One region of the Thioalkalivibrio sp. ALMg3 genome, then DNA from elsewhere that is predicted to be linked to it. Evidence: predicted binding sites of a transcription regulator. Region 1 holds the regulator's gene; the other holds the start of a gene.
What was found. Region 1 encodes FliA, which starts transcription of late flagellar genes. Its sites were predicted from a motif close to GCTAAAGTTNNNNNNNNNNCNGCCGATA; they were not measured.

Region 1 (4,584 bases):
ACATGACGTTCAGGGAGTCCAGCACGCGGAGCATGGTGTCCATCAGATGGCTATCGGCACGGCGTTCGCCGTTGCGCAGCAGATTGAAGACGTCCTCGGCGTGATGACACACCGTCACCAGCGCATCCAGGCTCAAGAACCCGGCGCCCCCCTTGATGGTGTGGAAGCTTCGAAAGACCGCATTCAACAGATCCCGGTCGTCCGGGTTCTGTTCCAGGTCGATGAGTTGCTCGTTGAGCCCCTCCAGCAGTTCCCCGGCCTCGATCAGGAAGTCCTGAAGGATCTCGTCATTGGGGTCGATGGCCATTCAGTCTCTCCGGTCCCGTGGCGCCAGTCGTATGGGGGGCACTGCTAGAAGCCCAGGCTTGATAGCAGATCGTCCACCTCGTCCTGTCCTTGAACGACATCTGCGCTGGAATCTTGAGTCTTGGGCACACTGGGGCCGTGACCCTTGCGGTCCGCCTCGCGGTCTTCTTCGCCACGATCCAGGGACGCCTCGGCCGCTTCGACCTGCTCCATGCGCCCGCTGGAGAGCCGAATCAGGGTAACGAGGTTCTCTTCGAGGTCAGTCACCAACTGGATCACCCGGCGAATCACCTGGCCGGTAATGTCCTGATAACTTTGTGCCATCAGCACCTCGGAGAGCAGCCGCCGCAACTCCTCGGCGTCCTCGCCCGCCTGCCCGAAGAAGCTGTCCAGCTCACGCGCGAAATCGCGGAATTCGTCCACCGAGAGCTGCCGGTTGCGAAACCGCGTCCATTTGGCGGTCAAGTCGGCCGCCTGCTGGCTGAACGACTCGGCGATCGGCAGGCTCGACTCGATGGCGCCCATCGTGGCGTGCGCGGCCTGCTCGGTCATGGTGACCACGTAGTTCAGGCGTTCCTTCGCATCCGGGATCTCCGCCTGCGTCAGCTCCACCAGACGCGAGTCCCCACGGAAACTCTGCAAGGCCTCGTGAAGGTCGCGCGTCAGCTTGCCCAGTTCATCGAAGAGCTCGCGGTCGTAAGGACGCGCAAGATCCTGCACCAGCGCGCGCGCCGCCGCGTCGTCGCCCGCCTCGAGCGTCTGCACCAGTTGTCGGGCCAGCTCGAGCTGGCCGTCGCGTGGGGGGTGTTCCTGTTCAGTCATGAGGAGCCTCTTGCTGGTACGGCGCCGAAGGAGCCGGGTCACGCCCACCCGCGCAAGCGAGACGGACGTCGTCCGTATTCACCACCGGGCGATCCTTAGCCCTGTGCTTCAATACGTTCGAAGATCTTGTCGATCTTTTCCTTCAGCGTTTCGGCGGTAAACGGCTTGACCACATAACCGTTCACACCCGCCTCCGCGGCCTCCACGATCTGGTCGCGCTTGGCCTCGGCCGTCACCATCAGCACCGGCATCGACTTCAGGTTGGCATCCGCCCGGACGGCCTTCAGCAGGTCGATGCCCGGCATGTTGGGCATGTTCCAGTCGGTAATCAGGAAGTCGAAATCACCATTTTGCAGCATCGGCAGCGCGGTGCTGCCGTCGTCGGCTTCCTGCGTATTATTGAAGCCAAGATCGCGCAAGAGGTTCTTGATAATGCGCCGCATCGTGGAAAAATCGTCCACGATGAGAATTTTCATTCCCTTGTCCACACGTCACTCCGGGATTCGTAAGGTGAGTTTTAGAATAACTGCAAAGCCGCGCCGTCTTCGAGCCACGACCCCATGCGCGCGCGCAGCCGAATGACCGCCTGGCTGCGAATCTGGCTCACGCGCGACTCGGTCACGCCCAGAACAGCCCCGATCTCGCGCAGATTCAGTTCTTCGGTGTAATACAGCGAAAGCACCAGGCGTTCGCGTTCAGGCAGATCCCCAAGGGCCTCGGCCAACTCCTCGCGAAACTCGCCAGCCTCAAGGCTACGCGACGGCGAGACTTCCTGCCCCTCGATCACGCGATCGGCCCCGTCATCCCCGCCACCCAGATCGTCCAGTGCAAACAGATGGGCCCCGGCGTGGTCCTTGAGCATGTCGTAATAGTCATCGATAGGCACGTCCAGCTCGGCCGCCACCTCGCTCCCACGCGCCGCACGCCCCTCGCGGGCCTCGACACTCTGGATCGCGGCGGCAATACGCCGGCTGTTGCGATGCACCGAACGTGGCGTCCAGTCACTGCGACGCAACTCGTCGATCATCGCGCCGCGGATGCGGATTCCGGCGTAGGTGGCAAAGGTCGCCCCCTGCCCGCCCTCGAACTGCCGCGCCGCCTCCAGCAGACCGATCATGCCGGCCTGGATCAGGTCATCGACCTGGACCGAGGCCGGTAGACGGGCCATCAGGTGGTGCGCAATGCGATGCACCAGTTCAACGTGATCGGCAATCAGCTTCTCGTGTCCACCGGTCGCGGTGGACGTCGCCTGGTAGCCGGAAAGGCGATTACGCGTCGTCATCATGCGCTCTGCAGCATTCGTTCCACGAAGAACCCGACGCCCCCGTGGTCACCCCCACCGACTGGCCAGCGATCCACCGTGTGTGCCAGGTCGGCAAACGCCTTGCCAGCCGGACTGCCGGGATACTGCTGAACCACCGGCGCCCTTTTCTGCACGGCCTTGCGCAGATGTTCGTCCATGGGGATATAGCCGGCCAGGTCCAGGACCACCTCCGGCAGGTACTTGCCGCAGACGGTATTGAGTTTCTGCATCAGCCGCTCCGCCCCCTCGCGTCCGCTGACCATGTTCGTGACCATGCGGAAACGCCGCAGGCCGTGGTCACGGTGCAGCACCTTGATCAAGGCATAGGCATCGGTAATCGAAGCCGGCTCGTCGCAGACCACCACCAGGGTCTCCTGTACCGCCCGGCAGAACGAAGTCACCGACTCCTGCAGGCCTGCGGCGGTGTCCACGATCAGGACATCCAGCGGCCTGCGGTAGGCGCTGAAGGCATGGATCAGCCCTGCGTGCTCCGCCGGCGTGAGGTTCGCCATCGCCGCGATACCGGAGGCCGACGGGACCACCTTCACCCCGTCCGGCCCCTGGACCAGGACATCGTCCAGGCTGTCCACCGCGCCGGTCACCAGATCATGCAGGGTGCGCTCCGGGCGCATCCCGAGCAACAGGTCCACGTTGGCCAGGCCCAGATCCGCATCGAACAGCATCACCTCGCGGCCCAACCGGGCCAGGCCGACCGCCAGATTGACCGACACGTTGGTCTTCCCGACCCCGCCCTTGCCCGACGCGACCGCAATGACCTTCAACGGCTTGTTAGTGCGTGGCATAACGCCCCTTTCCAACCGGCTGAATCAGTTCCAGTGTTGCCGGCTCGGTCCCCTGCGCCGGGCGCAGCGGCGCGCGCGAGCGTCGCGGCGGTTCCATTTCGGCCAGCCGTTCGGCAGCCCAGGTCTCACGGGCATTGCCACCCGCCCGCGCGCCCTCCGCGTCGTCGTCCAGCGCCAGGCGGGTCAGATACCCCGTATCAACCCGGTGAAAATCCTCGGCGATGCGCTGGCCATCGCTCACGAACCCAAGTCCCAGGTGCTGATCCAGCAGGACCGACAGGACCTCGCCCAGCTGTTCTGCCTCGTCCAGCTTGGTCAGCACCAGCGCCGAGGGATCCGCCTTGCGAAACGCGTCCAGCACCCGCCGCAACGTACTGCCCTGGGTCGTGGCCGACACGACCAACCAGCTCTCGGCGCGGATATCCGGCGGCAGATGCGCGAACAGCGACTCCTCCTCCACCGTGCGCGGCGCCTGCCCAGCAGTATCCACCAGGATCAGGTGGCCATCGTCCACGCGCCGCGCCAGATCGCGCAGTTCGCGCGCATTCTGCAACACGCGCACCGAGATCCCCGCCATCTGGGCGAAGGCTTGCAACTGCCGTGTTGCACCGATGCGCTGGCTATCGAGGGTCACCAGCGTAACCGAATCCGGTCCCATCCGACGGATCTGGCGCAACGCGATCCGTGCCAGCGTGGTGGTCTTGCCGACACCGGTCGGACCCACCATCGCCAGCAGCCCACCCTCGTCCAGGATCGCCGGGCGATGCGTGGCAATCGCGCCCGAAAGCCGCGCGCGGAGACGCTCCCAAGCCTGCTCGGGGGAGCTGTCATCGAGGATGCTGCCCGCCAGGCTGCGCGCCAGCGATTCACTAAAGCCGCGGTCGATCAGGCGGACCTTGCATTCTGCCGCCAGCGGATGACGGGCCGCCCAGCGAGCCTCGTCACTCTCCGCATACTGACGCGTCATCAGGCTGCGCAGGTCACGCAACTCCTGGCGCATCGCGGTGAGCTCGGGATCGGCCGGCCAGGAAGGGGCCGCCGAATTCGGGGCGCGGTCGGCAGTACGCGCCTCGCGGGCCGGCTTTGCAGCCTCCGGCTCGCGCACCGGCTCCGAGGACTCGCCATCCTCCAGGGCGGCGACCACCTCCAACCAGCCATCCACCCGGCGACTGGAGAGGATCACGGCATCCTCTCCCTGTTGTTCGCGCACCTGACGCATGGCGTCGCGCATGTCCCGGGCCCGATATCGTCTGACATTCATGCTTTGATCTCCTGCGCCGCTCGCGCGGCGGAACCCCTATGTCTCATGCGGACTGCTTCGCCGTTTCTTCCTGACCGACCGTGGCCACT
Region 2 (4,584 bases), on a different contig from region 1:
GTTGCTGCGGCAGTTGGCGGTGGCGCCGCCGGACGAGCCGGAAGGTCAGCTGCTCGAGGCGAGCCTGGCGCAGCCCATCGACTGGGACCGACTGGCACGCGAGCTGGAGGTTTCCGGGCGGCGCGGCGTCACCCGAAGGTTGCGTCGCGCCGCCCGGAACTGGCTGGAGGCCCGGAGCCTGTAACCCGCCCGGTCAGAGCCGGAACTGGGCCAGTGCCTGCTGGATCTCCTTCTCTACCTGCTTGAGCTCGTCGGAGGCGGCGCTGACGCGGTCGGCGGTATTAGCCGACTGATCCGCCTCGTCGGAGATCTGCACGATGTTGCGGTTGATGTCCTCGACTACCGTGCTCTGTTCGCGCGAGGCGACCGCGATCTGCTCGGTCATCTCCACGATCGTGGTCACCGACTGGCGGATCTGTTGCAGGGCACCGTTCACCTCGGAGGTGTGCTCCATGGTGGCCTCGGCCTCTTCCTGGCCGTGCTGCATGGCCTTCACCGCGCTGGTGGTGGCGGACTGCAGGCGCGCGATCATGGTCTCGATCTCGTCGGTGGATTCCTGCGTACGGGTCGCCAGCTTGCGTACCTCGTCGGCCACCACCGCGAAGCCGCGGCCGTGTTCACCGGCGCGGGCGGCCTCGATGGCCGCGTTCAGGGCCAGCAGGTTGGTCTGTTCGGCCACGCCGCGGATCACCTCGAGGATGGTCCCGATCTGTTTCGAGTCCTCGCCCAGCTTGGCCACGGTGTCGGCCGCCTGTTCGACCGTCCCGAGCAGCGAGGCCATGGACTCGATGTTCTTGCTCATCACCTCGGAGCCGTTGTTCACTGCATTCCCGGCCTCCTGGCCCGCCTGGGAGGTCGCATCGGTGTTGCGGGCGATCTCCTCGGCGCTGCTTTGCAGTTCGTTGATCGCGGTGGCGACGCGGTCGGTCTCGTCGCGCTGGCGCGAGACGGCCTCGCGGGCCTGGTAGGCCTCCTGGTTCAGGTTCTCGGTGGCGCGATTCAGCGTCTCGGTGCCGCCGCGGGCATTGCCGATGGCCTGGGCAATCTTGTCGGTGAAGCGGTTGAAGGCCCGGCCCAGCTGTGCGGTTTCGATCAGGCCGTTCTCGTCCAGGCGGCGGCTCAGGTCGCCGTCGCCGTCCGCGATCTCCTCGAGTGCCGCGGTCGAGTGGGCCAGGGCGCGCCGGACCACCAGGATGATGAACACCGCGCCGGCCAAGCCCAGAATCACGCCAATCAGGGCCAGTACGCCCTGGGTGGTCTGGGTCGCGCGCATGTCGGCGGTCAGGGCGGCGGCGCTGCGCTCGGCGCGATTGGTAATCCGCTCGCTGAGTCCCTGCAGGTGGTCACGCGCCTCGATCAGCACGGGCCCGATCTCGGTACGGATCAGGTAGGCGTCTTGCAGCGCCTGTTCGCTGCCGTGGATCTCGATCAGGTCATCCAGCGCCGTGTTCTGGGTGTCCAGCGCCCCCTGAAAGTCCTCCAGCGCGATCTGCTGTTCGAAGTCCAGCTCGTCGAACTGGTCCATCAGCTGTGCGGTGATGTCGTTGGTGCGAGTCGCGAACAGTCGGACATTCTCGCGGAAGGCATCGTCACGGAAGGCGATAAAACCGCGCAGGTTCGAGGTGACCTGCACCACCGACATGCGCAGGTCATGCAGGGTGTCGAGACGATCCCAGGACCGCTGGAAGCGCGGGAGGCCCATCTCGGCGCTGATCATCATGTTGGTCTGCTGGGTCATCTCGCGGCTGGCAGGGTTGGCCCGGGCATTGGCGATTCCCAGCGCCGGCATGTTTTCGGCGGCGTTTTCGGCAACCTCGATCAGTCGGTCCTCGAAGCTGGCGAACTGGTTGACCAGGCGGCGGACCTCGGTTGCGCTGGCGGACAGTTCCTCGTCGGCAGCGATCACCGGGTTGTCGTTCAGGGCGCGGGTTGCGCCATCGAGGTCACGCATCGCGTTTTGCCACGCGTCGCGGTGGGACTGCTCCTCGCTCATCAGGTAGAACCCGAGAAACGCAGCGCTCTCCTGCAGCAATTGCTCGACGTCATTGACCCGGGCCACCGCCGGGTAGTCGGCCTGGGTGAGCTGTTCAACCCCTTGGCTGCCCGTACTCATCGCGCGCAGGGCCAGCAGGGAGTTGATGATCAGGATGGCGACCACCAGGCCAAAGCCGGCAATCAGCAGCCCCCGAATGGAGAGTTTGTCCAGCATGCGATGACTCCTTCTGGGCGCCTTGTGTCCGGCGCTTCACGAACCGGCCGCGGCCATTACGACCGCGGACTCGAAAGGTGGTGATTCAACCCCTGTTACGGCCGGCCGCGCTCAGAGTTGAGCCGGTTATTCAGGGAGTCGCCGGAGGGTGGACGTGCCGGGGCTTAGTCGGATTCCAGCTGTTCCCAGCGCTCGTAGCAGTGGGCCAGTTCTGACTCGACGGTTTCGAGCCGCGCCTGCAGTTCGCGCATGCGGTCACCGTCGCGCAGGGCATCCGGCTCGGTCATGGCCGTGGTCAGGCTTTGCTGTTCCTGTTCCAGGGCCTCGATCTGTGCCGGCAGGGCCTCCAGTTCGCGCGCGGTCTTGTAGGACCGTTTGCGTGGGATCGTCGGTGCCGGCTCGGGTGCGGGCGCCGCGGGTTTGGCCGCGGGCTCGGCCTTCGCGGTCGCTCCGGACTCGCCCTCCAGCAGGCGCCGGGTGACCCGTTCGGGCAGGTCGGACCAGCCGCCGACGAACTCCTCGACCGCGCCATCGCCCGGCAGGACCAGGGTGGAGGTCGCGACGTTGTCGAGGAAAGAGCGGTCGTGACTGACCACGATAACGGTGCCGGTGTACTCGATCAGCAGCTGCTCCAGCAGCTCCAGCGTCTCCACGTCCAGGTCGTTGGTCGGCTCGTCGAGCACCAGCAGGTTCGCCGGGCGCAGGAACAGCTTCGCCAGCAGCAGGCGGTTGCGCTCGCCCCCGGACAGCGCCGATACCGGCTGGCGGGCACGCGCGGGCGGGAACAGGAAGTCTTCCAGATAGGACAGGATGTGGCGGCTCTCGCCGTTGACCATGACCCGGTCGCGGCCCTCGCCGACCGCATCCTGAACCGTGGTCGCCTCGTCCAGACGGGCACGGGCCTGATCGAAGTAGGCGATCTCCAGCTGGGTCCCCAGCTTGACGCTGCCTGCGAGCGGCTCCATCTGGCCCAGGAGTCCGCGCAGCAGGGTGGTCTTGCCGGCCCCGTTGGGTCCGACGATGCCCAGGGCATCCCCGCGCTGCAGCAGCAGGTTCACGTCGCGCACGATGGGCGTGTCGTAGCCGAAATCGGCGTGTTCCGCCTCGATCACCAGGCGTCCGGAGCGCTGCTCCGGACTCAGCTTCATCTTTACCTGGCCGCCGCGTTCACGGCGTTCGGCACGCTTGCGACGCAATGCCTGGAGTGCCCGCACGCGGCCTTCGTTGCGGGTGCGTCGCGCCTTGATGCCCTGGCGCACCCAGACCTCCTCCTGGGCCAGCTTGCGGTCGAACTCCGCGCGCTGGGTCGCCTCCGTTTCCAGCCTTTCGGCCTGGCGCTCGCGGAAGGCCTCGATGGATGGTGGGTGCTCGTACAGATGCCCGCGGTCCAGCTCCAGGATGCGCGTGGCCACGCTCTCCATGAACTGGCGATCATGGCTGATGAACACCACGGTCAGTCCGCTCTCGATCAGGAACTGTTCCAGCCAGCGGATCGCGGCCACGTCCAGGTGGTTGGTGGGTTCGTCGAGCAGCAGCAATTGCGGGCGTTGCACCAGCTCGCGCGCCAGCCACACCCGTCGCTTCAGCCCGCCCGACAGCGCGGCGAACTGCGCCTCGGGATCCAGGCTCAGGTGCGAAATCGTGGTCTCTACCCGGTTCTGCAGGCTCCAGCCGTCGATGGCGTCGAGTTTCGATTGCACCGGCCCCATCTTGTCCAGGGCGTCCATGTCACCCGATGCAGCGGCCTGGCTCAGGTGGTGGAAGCGTTCCAGCAACCGGCCGGCCTCGCCGAGGCCCTCGGCGACCACGTCAAAGACCGTCCCTTCGATTCCGGGCGGTAGTTCCTGGGTCAGGTAGGCGGTGGTCAGGCCATCCTGGCGGGTCAGTTCGCCGGAATCGGCCTGGGCTTCGCCGGTGATGACCTTGAGCAGGGTGGACTTGCCCTCGCCGTTGCGCCCGGCGATCGCGACGCGTTCGCCGGGCTCCAGGCTCATGTTGACGCCATCGAGCAGGGAGGCCATGCCGTAGGCCAGGTGGATGTTGCGCAGGGTGAGAAGTGCCATTCGAATTCCGGTCGCGAGCAAGTGTTGTTGCGGGCGTCAAGACTATCACCTTGGCGTGCCGTAGCGCGCACCGTGAGGCCTTTCAGGCTCGCCATCCCGGAGCAGGAATCGCATTCTTTCTACCGCCTTCCGGGAGAGGCTGGCCCTGGTTCGTCGTCGGTGTTTACGGTGCCTTCGTCGGGCCTCCTGCCGCGTTGTGGCAGACCATGGTTCGGCATCTGGTGTTTGCGGTGGCTCCGGTCCGCCGCCTGCCACGCGCTCTCTCGCGAGCGCACCGCGAGGTCCTTTCTTGCTTGCCCAAGAAAGGACCCA

Region 2: a site for FliA is predicted at 2,305-2,332, ahead of F622_RS0110585 (methyl-accepting chemotaxis protein). Genes of this name have one in related genera too.

The regions. Positions count from the first base shown of each region.
Region 1 covers NZ_KB906220.1:107,158-111,741, reverse strand. The annotation lists gene F622_RS0102670 (chemotaxis protein CheA) at 1-307, opposite strand, end outside; gene F622_RS0102665 (protein phosphatase CheZ) at 352-1,128, opposite strand; gene cheY (chemotaxis response regulator CheY) at 1,224-1,604, opposite strand; gene F622_RS0102655 (RNA polymerase sigma factor FliA) at 1,646-2,413, opposite strand; gene F622_RS0102650 (MinD/ParA family protein) at 2,410-3,234, opposite strand; partial or broken gene flhF (flagellar biosynthesis protein FlhF) at 3,403-4,495, opposite strand; gene flhA (flagellar biosynthesis protein FlhA) at 4,539-4,584, opposite strand, start outside.
Region 2 covers NZ_KB906229.1:7,327-11,910, reverse strand. The annotation lists gene F622_RS0110590 (GNAT family N-acetyltransferase) at 1-184, shown strand, start outside; gene F622_RS0110585 (methyl-accepting chemotaxis protein) at 194-2,209, opposite strand; gene F622_RS0110580 (ATP-binding cassette domain-containing protein) at 2,374-4,272, opposite strand.